DNA from 2 places in the Paenisporosarcina sp. P4_B8 genome. Region 1 is predicted to be linked to the other one. Evidence: predicted binding sites of a transcription regulator. Region 1 holds the regulator's gene; the other holds the start of a gene.
What was found. Region 1 encodes NrdR, which represses ribonucleotide reductase genes. Its sites were predicted from a motif close to AACACNATATATNGTGTT; they were not measured.

Region 1 (16,103 bases):
AACCAGAGCGTTGACGTTCGTAATTTTTTTCATTCTTGTCAATATATGCTTTTACGATTTGAAGATGTGTAAAACCTAGTGATGATCCAACGGCTCCATACCATTTCCACACATCTTCATATAGCGGTCTGGTTGGTTCATGGAGAAATTGTTGAATAGATGCATGGGTATTTAGAAATAAATGAGTCAGAGAACCTGCTTTTTCCTCAACTGGCCAACTATCTAAATCGTCCAATTGTTTTTCAATGCCGAGAGACAGTAAGAAATGAATGGAATCTACGTATTCTTCTAAAATCGTTTCCTTATCGGATGGCCCTTTTGCACTCCAAAATTTGAAGCAACGTGTTTCATTCGCCAATTCAGCTAGTTCAACTAATAACGCTAACCCTTTTTCAAGAAATACATCATGAGATATATTTTTCTCCGATTGAATATATCTGTCGAGAGCTTTTTGCATCGTAAATAACTGCTGTAATTCCATATCAAATACCTCCAGAAAAAAATTTGAACAATCTTGAAACCAAAGTATTTGTTCATCCGTATACCATAGTAACACGTCTGCCCAAAGGGAGGTTCCATTATGATCATCGTATTGATCCGATTTCTTATACTCGCACTTGTTGTCTATTTGTTTTACCGTGGAATTATTTACTTAATGGATCCCAAGCGAAAACTTGATGACGCTTACGAAAAGGGTGCTTACTATTTTTACGATGATGTGAAAAATGTGAGGAAAAATTTCTTCATTTCATTTAAAGGGGCACTGTTTGAGGGCGAGAAATATCTTGGTACTACTGGTGATGCATTCGAAGTTGTGTCCATATTTGTCTGGGTCAAAGATACAATGAAACTGCAAGGCTTTACACGGGACGATTTTTTATTCCTGGAAAAAGAAATCTTGATGAACTATCCAGAAGCGGATATCAGCTGGAAAAATCCAATCGAAAAATTGATGAAAAACCAATAAGAAGAAACCCGACACGAAAAATTAGTGTCGAGTTTTTGATTTAGTTATTGGATTATGAGATTTTTGAAGGTATTCGCGTAATTTGAGGTCCTATTCACGCTTTTCACTCCTCTATTCGCGTTCACAACGAATCTATGCGTGGACTGAGAATCATCCAATAACTGCTTTTTTTCATGACCACTCTTTCAACAATGGAGCCGCCCATATGATTAAAGCTACCTGTAGAATCGCCAGTAATGTAAAGCCAATTCGGAAGGACATATGTTTTGTCTTATGGCGATAGAGAATCATTCCTAGGTACGCTCCCACTCCACCGCCAAGTATCGCAAGGTTCCATAGAGTACGTTCTGGCACTCTGCGTTTATGCGCTTTTGCTGCTGTTTTATCATGGCCCATAGTAAAAAACGAAACGATGGACATGATAATGAAAAACCCGATAAGTATGAGATGCATACTAAAATTCCCCCTAATAGATTGACGTGATTAGTCTCAACTAGTTTAGCTGCCTCTGAGAACACTTTGAACGATAAACGCTTCAGTTTGAGCGATAAATTCATATTTTGATCGACAAATACCTTAGTTTGAGCGATAAATCTCTCAGTTTGAACGATAAATTTTTCACAATCTATTTCCATTATCTTCAGAAGCTCAAAATTACTATGTATGAATTAGTATAAAAAAAGACTGATGGAAAATCCATCAGCCTTTTGAATAAGTAAAATTACTTGTTCATTGATTTTTTAGCAGCTTCTGCTAATTGTGTGAATGCTGCTGCGTCTGTAACAGCTAGGTCAGCTAACATTTTACGGTTAACTTCAATACCAGCTAATTTCAAACCGTGCATTAAACGGCTGTAAGAAAGACCATTCATGCGAGCTGCTGCATTGATACGTGTGATCCATAATTTACGGAAGTCACGTTTTTTGTTACGACGGTCACGGTAAGCATAGTTACCTGATTTCATAACTGCTTGGTTTGCTACTTTATATAGTAATTTTTTAGCACCATAATAACCTTTTGCTAATTTTATAACTTTTTTACGACGCTGGCGCGTCACTGTTCCGCCTTTTACGCGTGGCATAATACATTACCTCCTGCTTTTATTTCGAATGTTTAAGTTTCGAGTATTAACTTACTTCATGTAAGCGATAAGTGATTTGATGCGTTTGTAGTCACCAGAAGAAACTAGTCCACCTTTACGTAACTTACGTTTAGCTTTAGTAGACTTATTTGCGAATAAGTGACTGCGGTATGCAGATGCACGTCTTATTTTTCCAGAACCAGTCTTTTTAAAACGCTTAGCCGCGCCGCGGTGAGTTTTCATTTTTGGCATGTCGAATTCCTCCTAAACTGTTCGTCAATCTTACTTTTTCTCGTTCTTCGGTTGAAGAACCAAGAACATGCTACGGCCTTCCATCTTCGGTTTTTGTTCAACCGTCGATACTTCAGCACAAGCTTCTGCAAAACGATCTAACACGCGTTGGCCAATTTCTTTGTGCGTAATTGCACGGCCTTTAAAACGGATAGAAGCTTTGACTTTGTCTCCTTTTTCAAGGAACTTGATTGCATTTCGTAATTTCGTTTGGAAATCATGTTCATCGATTGTCGGGCTCAAACGAACCTCTTTCAATACGATAATCTTTTGATTTTTACGAGTCTCACGATCTTTCTTTTGCTGCTCAAATTTGAATTTACCATAGTCCATGATACGAGCGACTGGTGGCTTGGCTTGAGGGGCCACAAGGACAAGATCCAAATTAACACGAGCGGCAATTTCTAACGCTTCAAAACGCGTTTTAACTCCTAATTGATCACCATTTTGATCGATAATACGAAGTTCACGAGCGCGAATGCCATCGTTTACATACATGTCTTTGCTAATAGTAATCCACCTCCAGGTAGTGTCGCGAATACATGGTTTGGGCATATCGTTTATCGAAATGCTCAATAAATCGGTTACGCCGTTCCGGACCAATAAAAAAACGAGCGGACATTTACATAAGTAGATGTCCGCCCGCCGATATATGCAAGTACAACGCTGTACGTTACGTTCAATCGTGTGCCGACCTGTCAACTACATCTAGTGTCAATCAGGTGAGAAGCGGGCAGCCTCTTCTTATACCACAAACTTTGTATTCATTAACCTTAATAACAATACCATAGACAAAAATCGTTGTCAACAGCTTTAGTTAATTTCTTGTTGAATGCGTGAAAGGAACTCGTCAAATGGAATGCTTTCCGAATTCTGCTCACCGTACTTGCGCACATTCACGAAGCCGCTTTCCAGCTCCTTGTCACCTAGGACTAGCATGTATGGAATCTTCTGCATCTGTGCTTCACGAATCTTGTAGCCAAGTTTTTCATCGCGTTCGTCCATCTCAACACGCAAGCCTGCTGCCTGGAGTTTTTCGATAACGCCTTTTGCATAATCGAAGTGGACCTCATTAGAAACCGGGATGACTTGAACTTGAACAGGTGCCAGCCAAGTCGGGAATGCACCTTTATACTCCTCGATTAGGAAAGCAACGAAACGTTCCATAGTTGATACTACTCCACGGTGGATGACAACTGGGCGATGTTGTTTGCCGTCTTCACCGATGTAGGATAGATCAAATTTCTCAGGCAATAAGAAATCAAGTTGAACAGTGGATAACGTTTCCTCTTTACCTATTGCAGTTTTGACCATTACATCCAATTTAGGGCCATAGAACGCCGCTTCGCCATCAGCTTCGTAGTAGTCCAAGTTTAACTCATCCATTGCTTCTTTCAGCATGCTTTGTGCTTTGTTCCACATATCGTCGTCATCATAGTACTTTTCTTTATCTTCTGGATCACGGTAAGACAAACGGTATGAGTAATCATTAATATCAAAATCTTTATAAACACCAATAATCAATTGAACAACACGCTTGAACTCATCTTTGATTTGATCTGGGCGGACGAAGATATGCGCATCATTCAATGTCATTCCCCGTACACGCTGAAGACCACTTAAAGCACCGGACATTTCATAACGATGCATTGTACCAAGCTCAGCAATGCGCATAGGCAGGTTACGGTATGAATGAATGCCATTTTTGAAAATCATCATATGATGAGGGCAGTTCATCGGACGCAATACTAGATCTTCATTGTCCATACTCATTACCGGGAACATATCGTCTTGATAATGATCCCAGTGGCCGCTTGTTTTGTACAGTTCCACACTGCCCATTACTGGCGTGTAGACATGATCGTAACCCAGCTTCACTTCTTTATCGACAATATAGCGTTCGATGATGCGGCGGATTGTTGCACCTTTAGGTAACCACATCGGCAGTCCTTGACCTACTTTTTGTGAGTTCATGAATAAATTAAGTTCTTTCCCGATTTTACGGTGGTCACGCTCTCTCGCTTCTTCAAGCATTTTCAGATGTGCAGCCAATTCTTCTTTTGTGAAGAAAGCTGTTCCGTAGATGCGTTGCAACATTTTATTGTCGCTGTTACCTCTCCAATATGCACCTGCAATACTTAGTAATTTAAATTCTTTTAACTTACCAGTAGACGGAACGTGCACCCCACGACATAAGTCGAAAAATTCACCTTGTTCGTAAATGGATACTTGATCATCTTCAGCAATTGCTTCCAACAACTCAATTTTATATTCATCCTCTTTAAACTTGTCAAATGCTTCTGCACGAGACACGTTGTGACGTACAATTTCAAGATTTTCATTGATGATTTTCTTCATTTCTTTTTCAATAGCCGTCAAATCTTCTGCAGTAATTGGTTGTGGTGAATCGATATCGTAATAGAATCCATTTTCAATTACTGGGCCTACGCCTAATTTCACATCTTTGAAAAGACGCTTTACTGCTTGAGCCAATAAGTGAGCTGTACTATGACGCAACACTTCCAGCGCTTCATCTGAGCCTGCAGTAACAATGGCAATTGCACCATCTTGCTCAAGTGGTGCTTTCAAGTCTACAAGTTGGTTATCCAGTTGACCAGCCAACGCTTTTTTACGAAGGCCGGGACTGATTGATGCTGCAACATCTTCGGTTGTCGTGCCTTTTGGGAACTCCTTTATCGCGCCGTCTGGAAATTTCAGTTGAATTGTTTCTGACATTTACCCCACTCCTTCGTTTTTATTATTAAAATTGAACACAAAAAAACCCCGTCCTATGAAAGGGACGAGGTTTGAGTTCGTGGTTCCACCCTTCTTCCTTCTCTTCAGTCCAGGACTAAAAAGATGAAGCTTTGAGCCGGCTAACGGGCCGTTACCGTCAACAGTTACTAACGATTTCACTGTTGCTGCTCCGAGGTGGTAAATTGAGTGTCGTACTTAAGAAGCTTTCAGCCAGGGCTTCTCTCTCTAAAAAGTCGTACAGACAAGTATTGTCCTCTTCTTGGCATTTCTTTATTCTTATGTTGACATTTTACTCTTGCATGAAATCAAATGCAACTGAAAATTTAAAATTATACACTCATTAATTCTCGTGCTTCTTGTTCCGGTACGAATTGTGGCGTTGGATGGGGATGAATCCCGAGCAAATCACAAGGACGACCGATTAAATCAATGCAACCATCTTTCAGCTTAACGATACGATCCGCTAATGCATGGGCATCATTTTCGTCATGTGTGACGAAGATGGACGTAATATTCGCTTTTTTAATAATTTCACGTAAGTCTTTACGAATTTTCACTTGCAGTTCTGCGTCTAAATTACTGAAAGGCTCATCCAATAAAATCAAGTGTGGGTTTGGCGCAATAGCTCTTGCAATCGCCACACGTTGTTGTTGACCTCCACTAAGTTGATGCGGATAACGTTTCTCATAATCCTGAAGTTCAACTAATTCAAGAACTTCCGCGAGGCGTTTTTTCTTTTCTGCTTTTTTCATTTTAAATAAACCGAATATGATATTCTCTCCAACCGTCATATGGGGAAACAGCGCATAATCCTGAAACACCATTCCTATGCCTCGCTTCTCAGGTTGCAGAAATGTTTTGTTATCAAAAATCACTTCATCCTGAATCGTCAATGTACCTTGAGTTGGCTTTTCAAGTCCAGCTAGGAGACGCAGTATCGTGCTTTTTCCACTGCCGCTTCGACCTAATATTGAGATGACTTCCCCTTTTTCAATATTCATTGAAAACTGGTCTAGTGCAGAGCGATTTGTATTTGGATATTTGAAACAAACATTTTGAATGGAAATAAACATGTCAATCCGGCTCCTTTTCGAGAAACTTATAGAAAATAACAATGGCAAGGGCACTAATACCGACAATTAATAACGAAGCTTGTGAAGCTTCCATAATTTTTTCATCACTTGCATATTGGAATGCTTTTGTTGAAAGCGTATCAAAATTGAATGGACGTAATATTAACGTTAAAGGTATTTCTTTTAATATATCAATGAAAACTAAAATATATCCGCTGATAATTGCGCCTTTCAGCATCGGTACATCTACTTTGAAAAACGTTTTTGTCGGCCCGACACCTAGAAGTCTTGAAGCGTCCCTAAAGTCTGTTCCAATTTTATCGTATCCAGATTCAATGGAATTATAACCAATTGCAAAGAAGCGGATGATATAGGCGGAAATCAACATCGTTAAACTTACACTTAGAACAAGTGTTGTCCCAACACCGAGCATTTGATACAAAGGTGCAAGAAAACGATCGAGTGCAATAAATGCAGTAACAACTGCTACGGAAATCACCGCTCCTGGTATAGAGTAACCGAGAATTGTTAACTTAGGAAACAGTTTCGCTACTTTGCTATGTACCAAACGACTGAAGTTTCCGACAATCAAAGCGAAAACAATTATCACAAATGCACTGATGCCTGCTACTGTTACTGAGTTCTTAACGTAAGTCAGAAATTCATCCATCGGGATTGTCCCAAACGTCAGGAGCATCCAATCAATCAGCTGGGCTATTGGAATGAAGAATCCTAGACTTAATATCAACAACCCGTAACCAGTTGCAAGAAACGCTTTCATGCCTCTCAACTGAATAAGCGGCAATGGCCGCACTTTGGTGGTGGAATAACTGTATTGCCTTCTTCCACGCAATATTTTTTCAATCAATAGAATCAAGATGACAAACCCCATAAGGGATGCGGCAAGTTTAATTGATGATTCAATATCACCTAAACCAAACCAAGTTTGAAATATTGCCGTCGTAAATGTCTGGATGCCAAAGTATTTCACCACACCATAATCATTTAACACTTCCAGCACAACTAAACTTGCTCCACCAATAATGGAAACCCTTGAAATAGGAATGACGACTTGAAAAAACGTGCGCCAAGGACCTTTTCCGAGCACTCTTGCACTTTCAATCAATGAAGCAGATTGCTGGGATAAGAATATTCGGGTAATTGTATAAACATAAGGATATAAAAAAATCGTATAAATAAAAATTGCTCCGGGCAGATTCATGATGTCAAAAAATGAAGGATTCAGCTCCATATCGAATCGATCTCTAAGAGTCTTTTGTATTACTCCTGTGTAATTGACAATCCCGTGGTATGTATATGCACCAATAAAAGGTGGGATGGATAGAGGCAAAATAAGAGCCCATTTTAGAAATTTTCTCAAAGGGAATTGATATTGAGCAATCAACCATGCCAGACTCAACCCTATGAATATCGTTAGTATAGCGGTAGTGCTAATTAAAATCAGTGAGGTTTTAATGAAAGAGCCTAGAACAAATTCTTTCATATGTGCCCAGTTTTCATTGGCTGGAGAAAAAACGCCCATGACAATCGTTAAATTCGGTAAAAACAGGAGAATCATAATGATTGCCGCTGCTACCGTCCACATATTCACACTAGCCAATCTTCTTTGCACGTCACCAACACCTCTTATCCAATCGCAAGAAATCCCTTGTTACGTTTGAACGTAACAAGGGCATTTGATTTGTTTATTTCCAACCAACTTCGTTGAAGATTAAAATTGATTTTGCATTGTTGTCACCAAGAGCAGATAATGGGATATCTTGTTCTTTGAATTCGCCCCATGATTTAAGTAATTCAGTCGGTTCAACTGATTCATTTACTGGGTATTCATAATTTGCTTCGGCAAATGTTCCTTGAGATTCAGGAGATGATAGGAACTCAAGTAATTTGATCGCATTGTCTTTGTTCTTCGCCGTTTTTACGACACCGGCACCACTTACGTTAACATGAGTACCTGTCGTTTCTTGGTTAGGGAAGAACAAGCCTAAGCCTTCTGCAACTTTAACTTCTTCTGGATCTTCAGAGTTCAGCATTTGACCAAAGTAGTAAGTGTTCATGATTGCTACATCGCCAACACCTGCAGCAATTGCTTTCGCTTGATCACGGTCTCCACCTTCAGGATCACGCGCAAAGTTCGATACTAATCCAGCAGCCCACTCTTTCGCTTTCTCTTCACCATTGATTTCAATGAAAGAAGCTAACAAAGATTGATTATACACATTTTCAGAGCCACGAATCAAGACGCGACCTTTCCATTGGTCTTCAGTCAACGCTTCATATGTTGATAATTCTTCAGGTTTCACTGTTTCTTTGTTGTAGACAATGACACGAGCACGTTTTGTTAAACCGTACCACATTTGATCTTTATCTTGGAAGTTGGCTGGAACTTGTTCATCCAGAACATCACTTGATACCGCTTGCAGTAACCCATCCTCTTTTGCACGGTATAAACGTCCAGCGTCGGCAGTCAAGAATAAATCTGCCTCAGTTGCATCACCTTCGCGTTTAATACGCTCAAGTAATTCGTCAGCTTCACCTTTGATTACATTTACTTTGATGCCAGTTTCTTCTTCGAATTTTTTGTAGAGTTGGTCGTCTACATCATAGTGACGAGCTGTGTATAGGTTTACTTCTTTGCTTTCGTTTGTTTCGTTTGTTTCTTTTGTTGCTTTGTTCTTTGTATCCTTAGAAGTAGTATCGTTGCCACATGCAGATAATACGACTAGAGCAAAAGCTAAAACAATAAATAATGCTTTTTTCACTGAATGTCTCTCCCTTTGTATATGTAGTGAACCATTGAAAACGATTCTCACTCTCAATTATAGACATGTAATTGAGAATGTCAATCACCCTCTACATAGCGTTTAATATTTCTATTATTCTAAAAATAAGGGATTTATTAACTATCAAGGTTGATTTTACAAAAAGGAATCTTTGCCCTTTCCGCAGACGAACCAGCAAGCGCAAAAACAACCACACCATTTAATAGAGCAGAAAATAAAAAAAATATTATTTCTCATTTTCAGTTGGATTTTATGTCTGGTTTAAGATGCAAGTCTTCTGTCATTTACATTTCCCCATAAAAAAACTACCCGGCTGAAACAGTCAAGGTAGTCACACTTTTCTTTATCCATCTCGTCTATTTTTCCCGCTCAGTCGCATCGGAATTGTTATCGAACGTATACGTTCCATGATTCGCGCTGCTTTCACTAGTTCCCGTTCGCCTTTTCCAGAGTACGCTAAATGCTCTTCGAGTCCGTCATAGTCAAAGTTCGATGTAATGAAAGTTGGTAAGTTCTCTGCCATACGATAATGCAACACAGTCCCAAGGATTTCGTCTCTCGTCCAGCTGGATAATGTTTCAGCTCCTAAATCGTCGAGCATAAGTACAGGTGCTTTCTTTACATAGTCCACTTTTTCCTGTAGCGACTGATCCTGTATGGCGTGTTTCATTTCACGTAAAAATTCCGGCACGTAGACAAGAACTGTTTTTATTTTCTGTTCAGCAAGTTCATTTGCCAGGGCGCCTAATACATAGGATTTACCAACGCCAAATTCGCCAAAGATATAAAAGCCTTTTGCAGGTAAATTCCCTGTCGTTTTGACTTCTTCCATAAATGCATTTGCTGCCGTACCTAGATTCACACGGGTATTATGATCGTATGTAACGGTCGCAAGTGTTGCCTGCAACACATCCTTTGGCATATGCATGCTCGATATCATTGCAGACACTTGACGACGTTCATCTTCAATCGTTTTTTGTCTGCATCTTGTGTAATCAAGGTCTATAGATCCGCGGACTATTGTCAATTTCGGCACGTAGCCTTTCATGACATTCTGACAGCTGGCCACATTTTCACAGGTTTCACAGTCATGGTTTTGAGAAGTATATTCATATAGTTTCCCGAGTCCACGATCTACCATATCTTTGTTGACAAGCTCTGCGTTCTCCGATAAAAACGCTTGAACTCCACGATCTTCAAGAATTTCATTTTTCATTTTTTCATAACGCTTCGAAAATTCAGGTGCATTCACGACGCGTTTTAACGTTTCACTAATTGGTTCCATTCGTTTTCGCCTGCCCCTCTGTTACACCGAGTTTTTCAAGCAATTGCTGTTTTTTTGCTTCCCAATCTTCTGTCACTTCATTTTCAACCGTTTTTTTCGTTGAACGATTTTCTTTCGCTTTATAGAACCATTCCGGCACTTTTTCATCGCGCACATTTTTTCGCTTATATGAAGTTGTCTTTGATGAATTTTGCCAATCCATATACTGGTCATGTTCTTTTCGTGAAATTTCAATTGCCTGTTCGCATGTCGAAATGTTTTCACGTTGCCAGTGCGCTGCAATTTTGTGCACATAATTTTTGTTCAGTTTCATTTTCGCTCGGATTAGAACGAATTGTAATAAGACATTGACGACTGCGGGTGGAAAACCATATTTAAATATAAGTTCATTGGCTAAATCAACTTCTACAGGCAAAGGCTCCTTACCGTTCGATAAATCTCTTAACACTTCCAGTGGTGGCGTTTCTTCGAGATATTTAATAAGTGATTGATCTTTGGAAAGTTTCACTTCCTGAGAAACCACTTCACGCTGCACACCAGCCTTAGGCATCAACCTTGGAGGTTTAGAAGAAATAGAGAGCTTGTAATAATCAGCTGCTGTTTTTTTCAAACGATCTTCCGTAATGCGATTTTGATCATCAATAGCCATCATCAACACTTTTTGCATATCGATTGCATTTAACGAGTATAGAAAAGCTACTTTTGCAATCAGTTCCTTTACAGATAAAGTTAATACACTGGAAGGAATCATGACTTCAGATAACCCTGATTTCAATAAATCAAAATCAAAATCCATCGAATAGAAAGGAATCTTCTTCGGCCGTTCGGAAGTTTGCTCAATTTGTCCTGGTTCAAATATATGCCCCAGTTTATTGTAATCATGGTTGCTTTTAAAAACGTCCTGCAGGTCACGCGATACATTCTCATACCCGTTTAAGATTGGTTGCTTTTTAACGAAGCGCTCTCTTATACGTATATACGCTTTTTCGTGTATGACGCTATATAAAGATGTGGCCAAAATCGGTTCACTGAAGAACGAAGCTGCATCCAGGGGTGCTACTACCTCGTATATGAACAGACGTTTTTCGTCATCATCTTTTTTCCACGTTTTCATCAGTCCAATGGCTTCGAGTGACACACGGGCATCAAATATTTTCTTTAATGACATATTCAACACATCCATTAAATAATAGTGTGTCAATTGTTCAGTTGTTTCGCCCTCTGATTCGGCCCATAATGTACAATACAAACTCATCGCATCTGAACCAATGATAGGTTTATACAACATCGTCACAAGCTGGCGATCCTTGTCCGTCAGTATATTGGGCATTTGGATGATGAAGCTATCTACCGGCTGAAGTTCTTTAAATAATAGTTGCACGCAACATCGTCCTCCTGTCCCTTATTTTTTGTCTTCTGGACTTTTCTTCAACAAGTCTTTTAATTCATCTATAAACACATTAATGTCTTTAAATTGTCGATATACGGACGCAAAGCGCACGTATGCTACTTCATCGATGGTTGCCAGACGATCCATGACCATTTCGCCAACATCCTCTGACTTCACTTCGGAATTGCCGATTCGGCGTAAATCTTTCTCAATTGAGAATACGACATTTTCAAGAGATTCAAGCGTCACAGGGCGTTTTTCACATGCGCGAATCAGGCCTCTCAATACTTTTTCATGGCTGAATTCTTCGCGTGACCCACCTTTTTTCACTACGATCAACGGCATTTCTTCTACTTTTTCGAAAGTAGTAAAACGAAAACCACAGTCTTCACATTCTCTTCTTCTGCGGATCGCTTTATTATCGTCTACCGGTCGTGAATCCACGACCCGCGTTCCATTAAATTGGCAAGCTGGACATCTCATAGTTTTATCTCCTGAATTCGTTTAGTGTTCCTATTATATCAAAAAAAGTCCATTAAAATCGAAAAAGCAGAGGAATTTCTCCCTCTGCCTACTCAGTTTAGTTGTTATGCATGTGCTGTTACGCGCGCTTTACCCGCAATAACAGGACCCATACCACGTGGAATTTCTGTCATTTCACGAGTCTGAGATCCAAGTGCATCAGCAATATATTTAGCAGCAATTGTTGGATCTAAATCGCCGCATGTATATACATCAATACTTGCGTAACCGTGTTCTGGGAAGCTGTGGATAGTTAAGTGTGATTCAGAAATGATCACGACTCCACTTACACCTTGTGGTGCAAATTTGTGGAATGCTACTTCACGTACTTCTGCTCCTGATTTAAGTGCTGCCTCTACAAACGTACGCTCGATGTATGTTTCATCGTTCAATTTGTCAAATTCGCACTCCCATAGTTCTGCGATAACATGACGCCCCATTGTTTCCATGGTTCGTTTCCCCCTTTGATAAGTTTTTTTATAGTTTGTTGAATCATCAAAGTCGACTACCACGGGGGAAAGTTAGTCCAGAGAGGTCCTAACCCTTTAAGCAGTCAGTTGGTACAATAAAAGTACACGATTCACATTATATGTTGTAATCTCAAACAATGCAAGTGTTCGAGAAAAAAATAATTCCTCCCTACTTTTGAAAGCATGTAGGGAGGAATATTTTATTAGGCAATTACTGTGTCTTTCAGTGCTGCGCCTACTTTTTTTGTCAAATCTACTACACGTGCTGAGTAGCCCCATTCATTATCATACCAAGCGAGAACTTTTACCTTACGTGTTCCCATAACCATTGTCGTTAAACCGTCAATGATCGCTGAATGTGGGTTTGAATTGAAGTCAATCGACACAAGTGGTTCTTCAGTTAATCCAAGAACCCCTTTCATTGAACCTTTTGAAGCTTCAATAAATGCTGCATTTACTTCTTCTGCCGTCACATCAGTTTGTAAATCTACAACAAGATCCACTAATGACACATTTGGAGTTGGTACGCGAAGAGACAAACCATGAAGTTTACCTTTCAATTCAGGTAAAACCAATGCCAATGCTTTCGCTGCTCCTGTAGATGTCGGGATGATGGACTGTGCACAAGCACGGGCACGACGTAAATCTTTATGTGGATTATCTAAGTTCTTTTGATCATTTGTATACGCATGGATAGTCGTCATAAGACCGTTTTCGATGCCAAACGTGTCATTCAGTACTTTCGCAACTGGCGCTAGACAGTTTGTTGTACAGCTGGCATTTGAAATGATGTCATGTTTTTCAATATTCAATTGATTATCATTTACACCCATAACGATTGTTATGTCTTCATTTTTACCAGGAGCAGTCAAAATTACTTTCTTAGCTCCAGCTTGTAAATGCAATGCCGCTTTTTCGCGGTCATTAAATTTTCCAGTTGCTTCGATAACGATATCAATGTTCATTTCTTTCCATGGTAACTTCAATGGGTCACGGTCACTTACAAGTTGAACTCGCTTACCATTTACAATTAAAGCGCTTTCTTCTATGACAATGTCACCAGAAAACGTTCCATGATTTGTGTCATACTTAATCAAATGTGCTAACGTTTCAGCAGGATAACTTGCATTAATTGCCACCACGTTTAAATCATCTTGAAGAATTGCCTGGCGAAATACCATACGACCAATACGGCCAAATCCATTAATAGCGATAGAAGCTGACATAAAAAATCCTCCTACAAGTATGTTATACTGTTAATCTTTTACCTGAAATTAGTATAACACATTTTGAACTAAGTTAAACACTTTGTTGGCAATGTAGAAATGTTCTATTTTTCAGAAAGTGGGACATTATACGTCCCACTCAGCTAGTATACGCTCTAATTGAACTTTTGATTGTTCGATTGACCCATTATTATAAATGACCGCATCGGCACCTTTTTCTTTTTCGGAAAGTGGTAATTGGGACTGAATTCTCGCCTTAGCTTCTTCCTCAGACAACGAATTACGCTGCATCAATCTCTGTAGCTGTGTCTCTTCCTTTACGGAGACAACCAGTATTTTATCAACAAAATGTTGGAGTCGACTTTCAAAAAGAAGCGGGATATCCATAATCAACGTTTCTTCCCCACTCTCAAAAAGTTCATCTCTTTGGCGCAGCATTTCTGCACGAATGGCTGGATGCATCAAATCGTTGAGTTGTTTCCTTTTTGCTGGATCATGAAAAATGAGCTGCCCCAGTGCTTCTCGGTTTAATGTGCCATCCTCATTCATTACCTCTTTGCCAAATATGCATTCAATGTCTGACAATGTTACGGTACCAGGTTCTACGACTACTCGAGCTACAAGATCCGCATCAATAATGGGATAGCCTTTTTCTTTCAACATTGCTGAAATTGTACTTTTTCCACTCGCAATACTTCCTGTTAATCCAATAATCATCTATTGTCCATCCTTCTATCGTTGACACGAAGGACAATACCAAGAGTTTCGTCCTCCAAGTACAACTTGTTTTGTAGGAATCAAGCAATTAGGGCATTGTTTCTTGCCATACATGGACAAGCGATTTTGCATGCCCCCTGCTTCCCCATTAATATTCCGATAATCTGAAATGGAGCTTCCTCCTGCAGATATGCTTTCGTTCAACACATCGACAATCGTTTGAAAAAGGAGAATAAGTCTTTTTTGACTAACACGCTTCACTTTTCTGCCCGGATGTATATGCATTCGAAATAAAGCTTCAGTGGCATAGATGTTGCCACATCCAGAAATAACTTGTCCATCCATGATTGTTTCTTTTATGGACTTATTTTGATACTTAGAGAGCGAGGACATATCAATAAAATGGTTTAATGCGGACTCCGCAAATGGTTCGGGTGCCATTAACAATAATGGAGGAAATTGATCTTCTGAATCCAGTAAACGCATTTCGCCGAATCTCCGAATGTCTGCATATACCAAAAGCATGCCGTCATCTAATGTTAATACGACATGAATATGTTTTCTGAACTTATCTTCTGTGATGTCTGCAGTTTCCTGGACATAAAACCATGCACCGGTCATTCCCAAATGATTTACTAATAGTAAATCTTGTTGATCTTTAAGTAAGTGAAAATAAATATATTTAGACCTTCTTACGATCTGAGTGATTTGAGCATTTTCGAGTGCTTGCTTGAAGTGTTTAAGCTCTGAGCCTTTAACAATGGCTTGTTTTCCCGCCTGTCTTGAAACCTCTAGAACGGCGGATAGTTTTACAGATTCAATGGTCTTCCCGGTAGCTACCGGTTTGAGGGAGTTAACGACTCCCTCTACTTCAGGTAATTCAGGCATGATGATTTTGCCCCCTTACTTCGTATCGTACCAAGTCAGACCATATGCATAATCCACTTTAAGTGGCACTTTTAATTCAATAGCGTGTTCCATTACTTCAGGTACGATTTTTTCTAAAATCGCAATTTCTTCTTGAGGTGCTTCAAAAATCAATTCATCGTGCACTTGAAGAAGCATTTTCGCTTGCAAGTTTTCTTTCTCTAAACGATCAGCCATATCTATCATTGCTTTTTTGATTATATCCGCAGCACTTCCCTGGATAGGCGTATTCATCGCCGTACGCTCAGCAAAGCCACGTAAGTTAAAGTTTGAGCTAGTAATATCCGGTAAGTACCTTCTTCTATTTAAAATGGTCGTGACGAATCCCTTTTGCTTCGCTTCCCGTACAATTTCATCCATGTAAGTTTTCACACCTGGGAAGCTTTCCAGGTAACGCTCGATAAACTCAGCCGCTTCTTTACGGGAAATCGATAAGCTTTGAGAAAGTCCGTAGTCACTTATTCCGTAAACAATACCGAAGTTTACTGCTTTAGCTGCGCGTCGCATATCTGACGTCACGGCATCTGCTTCAACATGGAAAACATCCATTGCAGTTTTAGTATGAATGTCCAGGTCATTTCGGAAAGCTTCAA
Region 2 (16,103 bases), on a different contig from region 1:
CAACGATTGATGAAAAAGGGTGCGAGGCTTATATCAAAATGGTTCAAGGGCAAGTCGAAGCATATCGGATCGATATGAAAGATGTTCCTACACTTTCGGATTTAACAGATAACGATTATTTAAATGACGGTGAAACAACTTGTCCAAATGGTGATCAGATACAAATAGATGCAACTACCGGACTTGTATCGGTGACGGAAGATGTCGCTGGATAATAAAGGCTACTCGTTGCTGGAGTTATTACTCGTTTTGACGATTGTGCTGGTCATCAGTACGAGTGTGTTGTATGCGAACAATCAGTATGTTGAAAGACACACATTTGATTTGTTCTATAACCAATTGAAACTCGATGCCATGCACACTCAAATGACTGCTGTGGAAGAAAAAAGGTACGTTAAACTGATTTTTAACGCAGGAGGTAATCGTTACATTGGAAGAAAATCACTATACGAACCTCTTTTCGAGAGAAATTTACCTGCAGGTTACAGTTTATCTTCCAGTAGTACATTAACCGAGCTTGCCTATTTACCGAATGGTACAATTGAAAAATTTGGAACGATTGCATTTGTGACGCCCGGGGGCATTAAGATTGTCCGGGTCTTTATAGGGAAAGGACGGATGAGTCTTGAATAATCACCAAGGATTTTCATTCGTCGAAACGATTCTCACGGTCAGTATTCTTTTTTTGTTATTTGGGACATTGTTGCCTATGACAAATCAAATGATGTTTAATCTTGCCGAAAAGAAAGTGGCATTGCATGTGGCAATTGCGAAAAACCAAGCAGCAACTTTAATTAAAAATGGGCAAATGTCAGGTGAGATATTTCTCGACAATGTGTCTTTTTCCTGGCAATGGACAGATCCAACAATGTGTGTACGGTATGTTTTTTTTGAAGAGAGCAAAGAGTCGTGCGAAACCTTTTAACAGATAGGGGATACACATTAGTCGATGCAATCATTCAACTTGCAGTTCTGTTGTTGTTTTCGCAACTCATTTTGTTTTATTCTGTATGGTTTACACAAGTGGAAAAGCATTTCTTTCAATCAGTATCACTTGAATGGGAAATGTTTTCATTGGAAATGGAAAAAATCCTCTTTTCGGTCAATGTGATAGAAGAACAAGTCAATCAGACAGGAATTCGTCTGAAAAAAGATGGGGTGGAGTATGATATTGAATGTTACCCATCACTCATTCGCAAACAGAAGAATCGTTTGGGACATGAGCCTTTGTTAACGGGAGTTAAAAGGTGTAAGTTTCGAGTTGATGGTGATCAAGTAATCGCCCAAGTTGAGTTTTTAAACGGACGAAAAGAGGAACGTGCATATGAAGTGTTTATATCCTCGCAATGAATCTGGATTTTTACTGCCCGTATCCATCGTTTTATTATTTGTTGTGTCCGGCATCCTTCTTTACTTTGTTACTTCTTACATATCACAGATGAATATCTATGAAATGTTGGAAAGTCATTATATTTCTGCTACTATTATTAAAATGGAAAATTAGCGATAATAGTCGTTTAGTGATGATTTGTAGTGAAGTGAGCGGGGTAGGGATATGAAAAAAATTTATTTAATTGGTTTCATGGGATCAGGAAAAAGCGCTATCGGCCGACGATTAAGCTTTTCGCTAAAAATTCCTTATTACGACATGGATCAGGAGATTGTGAAAAAAATGGGGATGACCATCCCTGAAATTTTTGAAAGATACGGCGAGCCTTTTTTTCGTCAACAAGAACATGAATTTCTGAAAACCTTCAGAGATGAGTGGTGTATCGTATCGACTGGGGGAGGTGTTGCTGTTAACCCAAGCAATAGTAAAGTCATGCGTCAAACCGGTTTAGTATTGTTTTTGGATGCAACGTTTGCTGATATATGGAAACGAATTCATCGTGATGTTAACAGACCCATTGTACAATCATCTACTAAGGAAGAGTTGGAAGCGTTATATACCATGCGAAAGCGTTATTATAAAGCCACCGCCCATATTACCGTAAGAACCGAAGGACGCTCGTTAAGACAGATAACTGAATATGCAGCATTTCAAGTAAATCGCTTAAAGGCGAACGATTTTTGATAATAATCATAAATCGTTCGCCTTTAGAGTGTAATAAGAAAATAGATTGCGCTTACTTTGAATCAATGTTAGGATATACACGAAGCGGTACTCGCTTTTGTTCATTGATTTCTTAATATACCAAAACGCATGTTTTGGGCGGATGAATATACGGGGAGAGAACGCGCCAGTCGCGTCACCGAAGGAGCAAGTAGAAGCTACGAATCTCTCAGGTAAAAAAGACTCGTATAGGACGCATCTCTGGAGAATGCTATTACACTTCATAGCTACCAAAGAGGAAAGCCGATTTCAGGTAAACTTTCAGGTGCCAGGACAGAGAATTCTCATATAAAGGGGATTCTCTGTCCTTTTTTGTGGGTACAAGATTATTCATTTTGAAATCGGGAGACCAGATCTTATAAGAAAGATTGCTTAGTGAAGAGGAGGAAAATGAAATGTCGGAAAATTTAAAACGCACGCCATTATTTGATTCGTATAAAGCGTACGGTGGCAAAACTATTGATTTTGGTGGATGGGAACTTCCTGTTCAATTTTCCAGTATAAAAGAAGAACATGAAGCGGTACGCACAAAAGCAGGATTATTCGATGTCTCACATATGGGTGAAATCATCGTTCGCGGTGAAGATAGCCTTGTATATCTTCAAAAATTGCTGACTAATGACGTTTCCAAACTTCAAGATGGCCAAGCGCAGTATAATGCAATGTGCTATGAAGATGGAGGGACTGTCGATGATTTATTAGTATATAAAATTGCACAGAATGACTATTTACTTGTCGTCAATGCTTCTAATATCGAAAAAGATTTTGAGTGGATGAAAAAATTCATGATTGGTGACACCGTTGCACATAATGTTTCAGATTCATATGGTCAACTTGCTTTGCAAGGACCACTTGCAGAAAAAGTTCTGCAAAGACTGACAAAAGAAGACTTAAGCGAAATCGGCTTCTTTAAATTCAAAACAAATGTAAAACTTGGCGAATATGATGCTTTAGTGTCGCGAACAGGTTATACAGGTGAAGATGGGTTTGAAATATACGGAGAACCGGCTTCCATAGTCGCACTATGGGACTTGATTTTGGAAGAAGGAAAAGAAGACGGAGTATTACCTTGTGGTCTAGGTGCTCGGGATACTCTTCGGTTTGAAGCATGCTTGGCACTGTATGGCCAGGAGCTTTCAAGTGATATTTCACCACTGGAAGCGGGAATTGGGTTTGCAGTGAAATTGAAAAAAGAAGATGACTTTATCGGTCAAAAAGCGCTTGTTGCACAAAAAGAAGCGGGTATCCCACGCAAATTAGTAGGATTGGAAATGATTGATAAAGGCATTCCTAGACATGGCTATACCATTTTTAAAGATGATCAAGCTATTGGAGAAGTTACAACAGGTACACAATCCCCTACGCTGAAGAAAAATATTGGCTTGGGCTTGATTGTCAGCGAATTCACGGAGCTTGGAACTGAAGTTGAAGTGGAGATTCGTGGGAAGCGCTTGAAAGCTGTTACCGTGGCAACTCCGTTTTATAAACGCCAAAAATAACTGTCGGAAAGAGGTCATGACCCAATGAAACATCGTTATTTGCCTATGACGGAACAAGATCAAAAAGAAATGTTGGATACAATTGGTGTTTCTTCTATAGATGAGCTATTCTCGGATATTCCTGAAAAAGTTCGTTTCCAAGGAGAATATCAAATTAAAGCAGCCAAATCAGAGTCTTCTTTATTAAAAGAGTTGTCTCAAATGGCTGCGAAAAATGCGGACAATAAAGCATATGCATCCTTTTTAGGTGCTGGTGTATATGACCATTACAAGCCGATTATTGTAGATCATGTTATTTCTCGTTCTGAATTCTATACAGCTTACACTCCATATCAGCCAGAAATTTCACAAGGTGAGCTTCAAGCTATTTTTGAATTCCAAACAATGATTTGTGAGTTGACTGGAATGGATTTGGCGAACTCTTCGATGTATGACGGCGGTACAGCACTTGCAGAAGCAGGTATGCTTGCAGCTGGTCATACAAAACGCAAAAAACTTCTCGTTTCCGGTGCAGTCAATCCAGAATCTCAAGACGTGGTTCGCATGTATGCATTGGGTCAATCGATTGAAGTTGTTCAGATTCCAACTAAAGACGGCGTAACTGATATTGATGCATTAAGCGAAATGATCGATGACAATACTGCTGCTGTTCTTGTTCAATATCCTAACTTCTTTGGTCAAGTGGAAGACTTGCGCAAAGTTGAAGCAGTTACACATGGAGCGAAGGCTTTGATGGTGGTTTCTTCAAACCCATTGGCACTTGGGATTTTGACTTCACCAGGTAAACTTGGTGCAGATATTGTCGTAGGGGATGCGCAGCCATTCGGTATCTCTGAGTCCTTCGGCGGACCTCACTGTGGATACTTTGCGGTTACGAATAAATTAATGCGTAAAGTTCCAGGGCGTCTAGTAGGAGAAACAACAGATGAAGTGGGACGACGTGGTTTTGTTTTAACATTGCAAGCGCGTGAGCAACACATTCGTCGAGACAAGGCGACTTCTAACATTTGTTCGAATCAGGCATTGAATGCACTTGCTGCTTCAGTAGCAATGACTGCGCTTGGTAAAAAAGGTGTGCAGGAAATTGCCACTCAAAATATCCTGAAAACGAACTATGCGAAAAAAGCATTTGAAGCGGCAGGATTTGAAGTAGCGTACCAAGGTCCACACTTCAACGAAATCGTTGTCAACGTTAAAACATCTGTAACAACTATAAATAAAGAGTTGTTTAACAAAGGCATCATTGGTGGATTCGACTTAGGAAAAGTTGATGGAAAATTGGAAGGGCATGCGTTAATCGCAGTCACTGAACAACGGACGAAAGAAGAAATCGATGCACTTGTGCAAGAAATGGGGTCTTTCCGTGCATAAAGATAATCAACCATTAATTTTTGAAATGACAAAAGACGGCCGAGTAGGCTATAGCTTACCTGATCTTGATATTCCAGAAGTAGATTTATCAACGTTGTTGCCTGAAGGTTTGCTTCGAGAAGAAGCGGCGGAACTTCCTGAGGTATCTGAACTGGATATCATGCGTCACTATACAGCACTTTCTAAGCGTAATCACGGTGTCGATTCAGGATTTTATCCATTAGGCTCTTGTACGATGAAATACAATCCGAAAATCAATGAATCAGTTGCGCGTTTCCCTGGATTCGCTAATATTCATCCACTTCAAGATGAAGAGACTGTTCAAGGTGCAATGGAATTAATGTATGATCTTCAAGAACATTTGATTGAAATTACGGGAATGGATGATTTAACGCTTCAACCGGCTGCAGGTGCTCATGGAGAGTGGACTGCTCTAATGATGATTCGTGCTTTCCATGAAGCAAACGGGGACACACATCGTACGAAAGTAATCGTACCTGACTCTGCTCACGGGACAAACCCAGCATCGGCAACAGTCGCTGGATTTGATACAATCACGGTGAAATCTGACGAAAACGGCTTGGTTGATTTAGAAGATTTAAGAAGAGTGGTTGGGGAAGACACGGCTGCGTTAATGTTAACGAACCCGAATACTTTAGGGTTATTTGAAGAAAACATTTTAGAAATGGCTTCTATTATCCACGGTGTTGGTGGGAAGTTGTACTATGATGGAGCAAACTTAAATGCGGTTATGTCGAAAGCACGTCCAGGCGATATGGGCTTCGACTGTGTTCATTTAAACTTGCATAAAACATTCACAGGCCCACACGGTGGTGGTGGACCTGGATCTGGTCCAGTTGGCGTGAAGAAAGACTTGATTCCATTCTTGCCAAAACCAGTACTTGTAAAAACAGAAGAAGGCTACCACTTCGATTACGATCGTCCTCAATCAATCGGGCGAGTGAAGCCGTTCTATGGAAACTTCGGAATCAATGTACGTGCCTATACGTATATTCGTTCAATGGGTCCAGACGGGTTGAAAGCCGTAACGGAATACGCTGTATTAAATGCAAACTATATGATGCGTCGTCTGCAGCCTCATTTCGACTTGCCATATGATCGTCACTGTAAACATGAATTTGTATTGAGTGGCCGTCGTCAAAAGAAATTGGGAGTACGTACACTCGATATGGCTAAACGACTGCTTGACTTTGGATATCATCCGCCAACAATTTACTTCCCATTAAATGTAGAAGAGGGCATGATGATCGAGCCGACAGAAACAGAATCCAAAGAAACGCTAGATGCTTTCATCGATGCGATGATCCAAATAGCGAAGGAAGTCGAAGAAACACCTGAAATCGTGCAACAAGCTCCTCATACAACAGTTATTAAACGTCTGGATGAGACTAAAGCTGCCCGTACACCAGTATTGCGTTATAAAAAAGCATAAGAATGAAGAAAGAGAGCTCATCAATCGAGCTCTCTTTTAGATTCACTTCATTTACTGTTTATACATATAAGAACATGTCTTTCGATGATGCGTTCTGCAAGAAAACCATGGAATTCCTCAATTTAGAACTATTGACATAAAAAGACACCCTGTTAAGAGTATCTTTTGTTTTTTTAATATCAATTTTGTAGTATTATAAATCTCTTATCAAAGGTCGTATAAAATGTGTGAAAAACAGGAGTATCAGGTTTGAACCTATCAACATCCGGATATTTTTCGTTAAATTCTTCGATTAAGTTATTTATTAGCATATTATTACTCTCTCAATTTAGTTGTGTGCTGTCCGAATCCAATAAAATCAAGGAAATGAGTGTAATTGGTTTCATTGAGATCTCAGTTATTGTGAAATTTCATACATATTTTTTTGATGAAAAAAGTCCCTCCATTTGGAAGAACTTTGAATGACTTATTTTGTTCTGATTTTCCCAGTCCACTGACGGAAACCGCCTTGCAGTTGGTAAATCTGGTTATAGCCTTTTTTCTTAAGGAACAATGCCGTACGTGCGCTTCTTGCGCTATTTTGGCAATATAAGTATACGGGCTTGTCCGCACGAATTTCTTTGTAACGCTGACGCATTTGTGATGAAGGAATATTCCGTGCTCCAAGGATATGTCCACCTTCAAATTCTTTAGGTTCACGCACATCCACAAGTTGTGCTTTACGGTATCCTTCAATGAATTGTTCTTGTGTTAAACCTGATACAGCCTTTTTTAATCGCAAAGACGAGATTAAAAAGTAAATGATCAAACCAAATAATGCAGCAGAGCTAATGTATACAAATGTCAAAACAACTTTCCCCTTTCTATCTATGTACTTATTATAAAAGAAAGTGTAGCCACAATACAATCGGTTTGTTAATATGAATAGCATTGTGACATTTTGAGGAGGAAATTATATGTCTAAACCGATTTGGTATTTTATTAATTCTGGCGCTTGCAGTCCGTCCTTCAATATGGCGCTGGATGAAGCTTTAATGGACTGGCATAGTGATGGGATCCTTCCACCTATTGTCCGATTCTATGGATGGGAACCTGCAACATTATCCATTGGTTATTTTCAAAATGTCGAAAAAGAAATCAACATGGAAGCTGTCAAAGAGCATAACTTAGGTTTTGTCAGACGTCCCACCGGAGGACGTGGCGTATTGCATGAACATGAATTAACATATAGCATTATCGTCAGTGAAGACTATCAAGATATGCCTGCGACCGTTACGGAAGCTTACCGTGTGCTGAGTGAAGGGTTATTGATTGGTTTTCAGAAGCTTGGATTGAACGCCAATTTCTCGGTGCCTGATACTGATAAAATGAAGAGTGATTTGAAAAATCCAAAAAGTGGCGTCTGTTTCGATGCACCGTCATGGTATGAATTAGTTGTGGAAGGTAAAAAAGTAGCAGGAAGTGCACAAACAAGACAAAAAGGTGTCATTCTTCAACATGGAGCGATTCTATTAGACCTGGATGAAGATAAATTAGTTTCTTTATTTAACTATCCATCAGAAGCCGTAAAAGAGCGAGTTCGTAGAGGCCTTCCGCAAAAAGCGGTGGCAATAAATCGTTTGCGGGAAACTCCAGCTACGATCGAGGAATGTGAAGAGGCATTTAAAGATGGTTTTGCTGAAGGTCTTAATGTCAATTTTCAACCATATGTGCTAACAATCGAGCAATTGGATTATGTGAAAAAGCTTGAAGCTCGACGTTATGCAAATGATGAATGGACATACCGTAAATAATAGGTAAAAAGAATTAATTTTTTCAAAAAATAAGTAGTATTTTCCTATAGACGTTGTGTGTGTATGTTCGAACATACATCCGCTTTATTTGATTTAGATGTCAATATATAGTACCCTAAACACAACGCGTAACACTATATGTAGTGTTTTTTCTGTTAATTAAGGAGGAGTAGTAAATGGTACTAGTTTCCAAGCAACAAATAGGGGAGTTAAACATTGAAATGTTGAATAATGACATCGTTTCATTCCCTCAAGTTCATCCCATCACGAGTGACATGACATTAACTCACAAAGGTGTATCCAGGTTAGTCATGATTGACCGCTATTCTTTTAAAGATACTGAAAAGAAAACATTAAAAGCAGGCGACTTTGTCGTATTGACGGTTAAGGAAGACCCGAAATTCCCTGCCCGCGGTTTGGGTTATATTGTTTCCATCGATCATTCGATAAATAAAGTACGTGTTTTAATTGAAGAAGATTATAGAAGTGCAATTGATGATCCAATTGAGCAGGAGTCGGGTATTGTAACTCGTTCCATTAATGTCATCGAAAAACCTTTGGAAGTTTTCTATGAGCAAATTGCTAAACGCAATGCGACCGGACTTGCTTCTGTTGAAACTTCGGAAGAGAAGAAAAAAGAATGGTTTGAAAAGTTTTATCAGCAATTGGTCCAATTGAAATTTATTCCTGCAGGCCGTGTGCTTTATGGAGCGGGTGCAGGAACAGACGTTACGTACTTCAATTGTTACGTTATGCCCTTTGTGCCGGATTCCCGTGAAGGTATTTCCGATCACCGTAAACAAGTAATGGAAATTATGAGTCGAGGTGGGGGTGTTGGAACAAACGGATCAACTTTACGTCCACGCAATACACTCGCTAAAGGTGTAAACGGAAAGTCATCGGGTTCTGTTTCCTGGTTGGACGATATCGCAAAACTAACACATTTGGTTGAGCAAGGCGGCAGTCGCAGAGGCGCTCAAATGATTATGTTGGCAGATTGGCATCCTGACATTGCGGAATTCATCATTTCCAAAATGCAAAATCCTAGAATTCTACGTTTCCTGATTGAAAATACAAATGATGAAACCATCAAGCAATTAGCTAAAGACAAGCTTAAATTTAAAGCTCTGACACATCAAGAAGAAGCAATGTACCAAGGGATAGTAAATTACAAGACAATTCCAGGCCAGGGTGGATTCAGTGATGCAATTTTCCGTGATGCAGAAACGAAACTCCACGATGGAGGCACCTATAGTGTTAACAATTCCGAATTCTTAACTGGAGCCAATATATCTGTGACATTGACCGACGATTTCATGAAAGCTGTAGAAGAAGACGGCGATCACGAGTTACGCTTCCCCGCTGTTGAAAGTTATTCAGCTGAGGAAATGGTAACGTACAATGAGAAATGGCACGAAGTCGGGGATGTACGTGAATGGGAAAAACAAGGACATGCCATCCGAACTTACCGTACGATGAAAGCAAACGATTTGTGGAACCTCATTAACATTTGTGCAACGTATTCTGCAGAGCCTGGCATTTTCTTTATCGACAATGCAAACGAAATGACCAATGCAAAAGCGTACGGACAACAAGTGGTTGCTACAAACCCGTGTGGAGAACAACCGTTGGCACCAAATTCTGTATGTAACTTGGCAGCTGTGAATTTAGCTCAGTTTGCGAATAAAGATACAAAAACTGTCGATTTTGATAGCTTGAGAGAAACAGTACGTGTTGGAGTTCGCATGCAGGACAATGTTATTGATGCAACACCTTACTTCCTCGAAGACAATAAAAAACAAGCTTTGGGTGAACGTCGTGTTGGTCTAGGAGTAATGGGGCTTGCAGACTTACTAATTTATTGTGAAAAAGAATACGGTTCAGAGGAAGGAAACGTTCTTGTCGACCAAATCTTCGAAACGATAGCGGTAACAGCATATGAGACGTCTGCAGAACTTGCTTCAGAACGTGGAAGTTTCCCGTTCTTGCAAGGGGAAACAAATGAAGAAACTAACCGTCTGAGAGACGCTTTCATCAATACCGGATTTATGAAAAAAATGCCTGAGCATGTTCGTCAGTCTATCAAAGAAACAGGCATTCGCAACTCTCACTTGTTGACCGTTGCACCGACTGGATCAACCGGAACATTAGTGGGAGTTTCGACAGGCTTGGAACCTTATTTCTCCTTCACATACTATCGTAGTGGCCGTTTAGGGAAATTCATAGAAGTAAAAGCGGACATTGTTCAGGAATACTTGAACGCAAACCCTGAAGCAGATGAACAAAGTTTGCCAGAATGGTTTGTTGCTTCAATGGAATTGGCACCTGAAGCTCATGCGGATGTTCAGTGCATAATTCAACGTTGGATTGACAGCTCGATTTCGAAAACCGTTAATGCACCACGCGGATATACAGTTGAGCAAGTACAAGGCGTTTATGAAAGACTTTATCGTGGTGGTGCTAAAGGCGGGACAGTTTATGTGGATGGCAGCCGTGATGCACAAGTCCTGACGCTTAAAGCGGAAGAAAATGTGATGGATGAACATCATTATGAAGAAACCATCATTGGGAAACGTCCAGTTGTCCTGATCGATACAATCCAAGATCTTCGTTCAACGAATGTCACAATCGGCTCAGAAGTAGGAAACACTTGTCCTGTTTGCCGTCAGGGGACCGTAAAAGAAATGGGTGGCTGTAATACGTGTACAAATTGCGGTGCTCAATTGAAATGTGGACTTTAAGTTTAACAGTTAAAAACGCTGTTTGAGAATGACACTAGCAAGTAGATTTATTAGATGAAGAAAACGCACGCTGTATCCTTGGGATACAACGTGCGTTTTTTCGATTTTGATTAATCTGTTTAACATTGAAAGAGCCGAATCAACGCTTGTAAAAGTAATTAACGTTTTAATTGTACTAATTTTTTTAAAAAGCACTATATCTATGAATAGAGAGAGTGAGGTTAGTCAAAATTGAATAAATAGAAAGGATTGTGATTTGAATGAAAGGTACTCACTTCTTAACGATTTCAGTAGCACATGCTGTGGTTTTCACTATAATATTAAAGTTTCTATATGTTTTTGATTATATTCCATGGAGCCCAATAAAATGGACTCAGAGATGGCAAGTAATTTCCCACGCTCACCCATTATTCAAATGGCTTCTTACTCTTCTGGTCGTCTTCTTGATCATCAATCTTGCGATGGCTCTGTTCATGATTGTCAGCAAAATGCCGCCGATTGCCACGTCAATTGTTGTCGGATTAGCCATCTGGATTCTGCTGGAATGGAGTATTTATCAAGATTTTTCCCATATAAGTTGGAAGTCGGTACCGATTATTTCGGTTATTTTAATAATTTGCCGAGCCCTTGCCGAGACCATTCATTACTATGATCAAGAGGTTTATGATGACAAGAGAAAGTAGTTGCTGCAACTATTTGTTATGATAAAATGAAGGGGGCACGATGGAACTGGAGGGGAAAAGATGAAAATTCTTTGTTTAAATGGGCCTAACCTAAATCGTTTAGGAAAACGTGAACCTGCTATTTATGGATATGAAACGTTGGAAGATGTAGAGCAAAAGCTTATAACTCACGGAAAACAATCGGATATTCATGTTCAATGTAAGCAATCAAATCACGAAGGTGAACTAATTGATTGGTTGCACAATGCAGAAGATGATGGAATTAACGGCATTATTTTCAACCCTGGAGCTTATACTCATACAAGTTATGCGATACGTGATGCCATCGCTTCCATTACCGTTCCGGTAATAGAGGTTCATATTTCTAATATCCATAGCAGAGAAAGTTTTCGTCACAAATCTGTCTTGGCTCCTGAATGTGTTGGTCAAATATGTGGTCTCGGAACTTTCGGTTATACCTTAGCACTAGAAACATTTTTACATAGAAGAAAAGGGGAATCTTAAATGGAGAAATTGTCTAAATTACGTGAAGCTTTAGGGGAACACCAGATTGATGCCTTGTTAATTACAAGTGGCTACAATCGCCGGTACATAACTGATTTTACGGGGACTGCTGGTGTTGCCATCGTTTCCAAAGATCAAGCTGTTTTTATTACGGATTTCCGTTACACGGAACAAGCGGCAAAACAGATTAAAAACTTTGAAATTGTCCAACATACGAAAACGATGCTGGAAGAAGTAAGTGTCCAATTAGAAAAAATGAATGTGAGAAAAGTAGGTTTTGAGAAAGACGACATGAGCTATGCCATGTATGAGAGTTACAAAAAGGCGGTTAATACTGAACTTGTACCTGTATCAGGTCTTATTGAGAAAATCCGCTTGATTAAGACGCCTCAAGAGATTACTATTATTAAGGCTGCCGCGGATATCGCTGAAGCGGCTTTTGAACATATCCTTACATTTATCGCACCTGGAAAAACGGAATTGGAAGTTTCTAATGAACTTGAATTCTTTATGCGCAAACAAGGAGCATCATCATCTTCATTCGATATTATTGTGGCATCTGGGCTTCGTTCAGCACTTCCACATGGTGTCGCGACGGATAAGGTCATCGAAAAAGGTGATTTTGTTACATTGGACTTCGGTGCGTTGTATAATGGATATGTATCAGACGTAACGAGAACTGTTGCTATCGGTGAACCGAGTGAGCAATTAAAAGAAATTTATCAAATTGTACTAGACTCACAACTGTTGTCTTTGGAAAAAATCAAACCAGGTATGACTGGAATTGAGGCGGATGCAATCGCTCGTGATTATATCAAATCCAAAGGTTATGGTGAAGCGTTCGGTCATTCTTTAGGACATGGTATCGGATTAGAAGTACACGAAGGGCCTGGATTATCTTTCCGTTCGGAAACTGTTCTGGAAGAAGGTATGGTAATCACAATTGAGCCGGGTATTTATTTACCAGGTGTCGGTGGGGTTCGTATTGAAGATGATGCGATTGTTACAGCTACAGGGCTTGAAAAATTAACACATTCTACAAAAGAGTTACTTATCTTATAATTTTGGAGGAACACTCATGATTTCTGTAAATGATTTTAAAACAGGTTTAACAATTGAAGTAGATGGCGGTATTTGGCGTGTACTTGATTTCCAACACGTGAAACCAGGTAAAGGTGCAGCGTTTGTCCGTTCTAAACTACGCAACATTCGTACAGGTGCAGTGAATGAAAAAACATTCCGTGCTGGAGAAAAAGTGGAGAAAGCTCAAATTGATAATCGCAAAATGCAATATCTTTACGCAAATGGTGATACTCATAATTTCATGGATACTGACTCGTATGAACAAATTGAACTTGATTCAAAACAAATCGAGTACGAATTGAAATTCCTTCGTGAAAACATGGAAGTGCATATCATGCAATACCAAGGGGAAACGTTAGGTGTAGAATTGCCGAATACGGTTATTTTGGAAGTTACTGAAACAGAACCTGGTATTAAAGGTGATACAGCTAGTGGCGGAACGAAACCTGCAATTTTGGAAACTGGATTATCAGTTCAAGTTCCTTTCTTCATCAACCAAGGTGATAAACTGATCATCAACACATCTGAAGCAGCTTACGTTTCAAGAGCACAATAATTAGAAAAGTGTAAAGTGTCACTCTAGCCTGACGCCGGCGTGGAGGGAAGGTTTCCTTTGCGACGAGTAACCGCAGGAGTAGGCGGGCGCTTGAAACTGGACATACCATCAATTTTCAAGGATGAAAATCCTTGAAAATTTATTGCTTACCTAAATAATGAATAAAAAATAAAGTTGCCAATTGCACCTAGTGCTATTGGCAACTTTTTTTCATGTCTCAGCCTCTTTTTGCATACGATGAATAGACAGAGGAGGGGACAAGTCGGAATTTATGGATGTAATTCGAGTGGCAGGAATCGGATTGATTCTTGCATTGTTACACCTTTTCTTTGAACAGACGGGGAAAAAAGAATTTTCATTCTTTTTATTTGTATTTGGCTATCTGTATATGACCGTGGAAATGTTACGTTTCCTACGTTTCTTTTTTCAAGAAATCACTACTTTTTTCGAATGGCTTACCATTTCGGTGTAAGTTATGCAAATGATCCTGGTAACGATAGTAATCATATTTCTGATGTTGTTGCTTAAACAAATCCTACCGCAATTTACACCTCTACTTTTGAGCTTTTTCTTTTTTATTTTACTCTCAAATATTTTATTTCAAACTCTTTTTCCAATCGTAAGAAACGTTCTTGAATCTGCACCTAAGGAAGCGCTCCCAATAGCCAGAGTATTGCTGATTTCTGTATTCGTGACATTTATAGGTGAAGCCTTGATTGAATGGTGCCGAAATTTAAATCTGAATACATTTGTTCCCATCATTTCGATAAGTTGTCATGTGTTGATTCTCACCTATTGGTTGCCCCTCATTCAGCAAATGTTTAACACGCTGACTCGGCTATTGATCGAATAATATAGGTGTAAAAGAGGTGAGAAGGTTCATGCTTGAACCCTTGTATGCCTATTTTTTTGGTGTAACCCGATATTTTATCGTACTGTTGATCGCTATTGTTTTTGCGATGATCATCGATATTTTATTTCCTGCAGCCAAACGATGGACAAGGTTATCCCTGTTTTGTATTGCTGTCCTGTATACTTTGACGCCTGCCATTGATGCGATGCATATTATGCAGCAATTTGCGCGACAGATGGTGACGGTTTTTATGAGTGTCTACCCCGTGTTGACAGCGGGCTTGTTGATGAATAGTGGAACGATGGCATTTTCAATTTGGAACCCTGCGCTCTATGTATTTATTCAATTTACAGTGGTGCTGACCGAAAGAATCCTTATTCCATTACTTATGACCACCATATTGCTGGACTTCATTAGTCGCTTTCATCCGGCTACCCCTTTTTCAAAACTGACCGATATTATTCGCACTTCTTTACTAAGTATCGTTTCAGCAGTAGTCGTCATTTATAGTTTTTTTATTTCGGTGCAAGGGTTTATTTCTTGGAATATCTCAAGTGCTGTTACGGAGCCCATCAAAAAAATCATTCAGCAAAACATCCCGTTTGTTGGTTCTTTTTTTTCCGAGAGTCTTAGTACATTTACCCGATTTTCTTCTTCAATCACTTCGATTACTGGCGGTGGCATTGCCATCACAATCCTACTGGTTGTGTTGATTCCTACTTTGAAAACCATCAGTATCGCGTTTTGCTATCGAGTAGTGGCTGCCATTATTGAACCATTCGGACCAGAGGATCTGGCCAGTTTTCTTGATGATATCGGAAAGTCGATTTTCGTTTTAAGTATCTTGTCATTTCTTATTGCCTTTGCGTTTTTCTATACAGCCATTTTCATTGTGATATTAGTAAAATTCTCCATGATGATGAGGGGTTAATGATGGCTGAATGGTTAAAGGGATTAATGTTCATTATTCTGCTGAGTGAAGTTCTCCAGGCTATCTTCCAGAAGTCTGATTCAAATGAAAAGATAGAAGAATATACGAAGCTGGGACTTGCCATGTACATGTTATTGTTTATCTCTTCTTTTTTCTATGAATAGTTGAGGAATGCTTGTCATATAGTTTATCAAATGCCTGTCTCACTTAAGAGAGGAGCGTGATTCCATCCATTAAAACGAATCGAATGAAAAGCGGGATCCTGCTCGCGAGTCTCTTGGTATTCATGGTGTTTTTCTTACTGAATGAATCCATTTTCACCAAGCAACCTAACACATCCAGTCAGTCACAAGATGCAGTAACGCTGGAACACTCATTGAAAACGGCATTGGAAAAAATGGCTGGGGTAGGTGAAGTCGAATTATTTTTTTACACAGGCATGAACGAGCCTCAACAAACAGTTACGGAAAAACCTAGCTTTGCCTTGTTTGATCAAACAACCAATGAGCAAAAAACTATTCAA

Region 2: the regulator NrdR is predicted to act here: its motif matches at 8,360-8,377, upstream of AC1DSK_RS06635 (vitamin B12-dependent ribonucleotide reductase).

Annotation. Positions count from the first base shown of each region.
Region 1 covers NZ_JBFUHX010000012.1:44,716-60,818, reverse strand. The annotation lists gene AC1DSK_RS12320 (dUTP diphosphatase) at 1-481, opposite strand, end outside; gene AC1DSK_RS12315 (hypothetical protein) at 581-967, shown strand; gene AC1DSK_RS12310 (DUF1294 domain-containing protein) at 1,139-1,420, opposite strand; gene rplT (50S ribosomal protein L20) at 1,689-2,048, opposite strand; gene rpmI (50S ribosomal protein L35) at 2,100-2,300, opposite strand; gene infC (translation initiation factor IF-3) at 2,331-2,837, opposite strand; gene thrS (threonine--tRNA ligase) at 3,153-5,075, opposite strand; T-box leader at 5,133-5,366, opposite strand; gene AC1DSK_RS12285 (ABC transporter ATP-binding protein) at 5,426-6,169, opposite strand; gene AC1DSK_RS12280 (ABC transporter permease) at 6,171-7,802, opposite strand; gene AC1DSK_RS12275 (Fe(3+) ABC transporter substrate-binding protein) at 7,876-8,952, opposite strand; gene dnaI (primosomal protein DnaI) at 9,317-10,258, opposite strand; gene AC1DSK_RS12265 (replication initiation and membrane attachment family protein) at 10,245-11,639, opposite strand; gene nrdR (transcriptional regulator NrdR) at 11,661-12,131, opposite strand; gene speD (adenosylmethionine decarboxylase) at 12,236-12,619, opposite strand; gene AC1DSK_RS12250 (glyceraldehyde-3-phosphate dehydrogenase) at 12,844-13,866, opposite strand; gene coaE (dephospho-CoA kinase) at 13,993-14,583, opposite strand; gene mutM (bifunctional DNA-formamidopyrimidine glycosylase/DNA-(apurinic or apyrimidinic site) lyase) at 14,599-15,471, opposite strand; gene polA (DNA polymerase I) at 15,487-16,103, opposite strand, start outside.
Region 2 covers NZ_JBFUHX010000005.1:48,707-64,809, forward strand. The annotation lists gene comGC (competence type IV pilus major pilin ComGC) at 1-215, shown strand, start outside; gene AC1DSK_RS06590 (prepilin-type N-terminal cleavage/methylation domain-containing protein) at 202-633, shown strand; gene AC1DSK_RS06595 (hypothetical protein) at 626-925, shown strand; gene comGF (competence type IV pilus minor pilin ComGF) at 910-1,350, shown strand; gene AC1DSK_RS06605 (shikimate kinase) at 1,556-2,074, shown strand; glycine riboswitch at 2,217-2,309, shown strand; gene gcvT (glycine cleavage system aminomethyltransferase GcvT) at 2,509-3,612, shown strand; gene gcvPA (aminomethyl-transferring glycine dehydrogenase subunit GcvPA) at 3,637-4,983, shown strand; gene gcvPB (aminomethyl-transferring glycine dehydrogenase subunit GcvPB) at 4,946-6,436, shown strand; gene AC1DSK_RS06625 (rhodanese-like domain-containing protein) at 6,903-7,283, opposite strand; gene AC1DSK_RS06630 (lipoate--protein ligase family protein) at 7,393-8,229, shown strand; gene AC1DSK_RS06635 (vitamin B12-dependent ribonucleotide reductase) at 8,406-10,970, shown strand; gene AC1DSK_RS06640 (hypothetical protein) at 11,231-11,653, shown strand; gene aroQ (type II 3-dehydroquinate dehydratase) at 11,714-12,157, shown strand; gene AC1DSK_RS06650 (M24 family metallopeptidase) at 12,158-13,219, shown strand; gene efp (elongation factor P) at 13,236-13,796, shown strand; gene AC1DSK_RS06660 (SpoIIIAC/SpoIIIAD family protein) at 14,068-14,268, shown strand; gene AC1DSK_RS06665 (stage III sporulation protein AE) at 14,678-15,580, shown strand; gene AC1DSK_RS06670 (hypothetical protein) at 15,580-15,744, shown strand; gene AC1DSK_RS06675 (hypothetical protein) at 15,801-16,103, shown strand, end outside.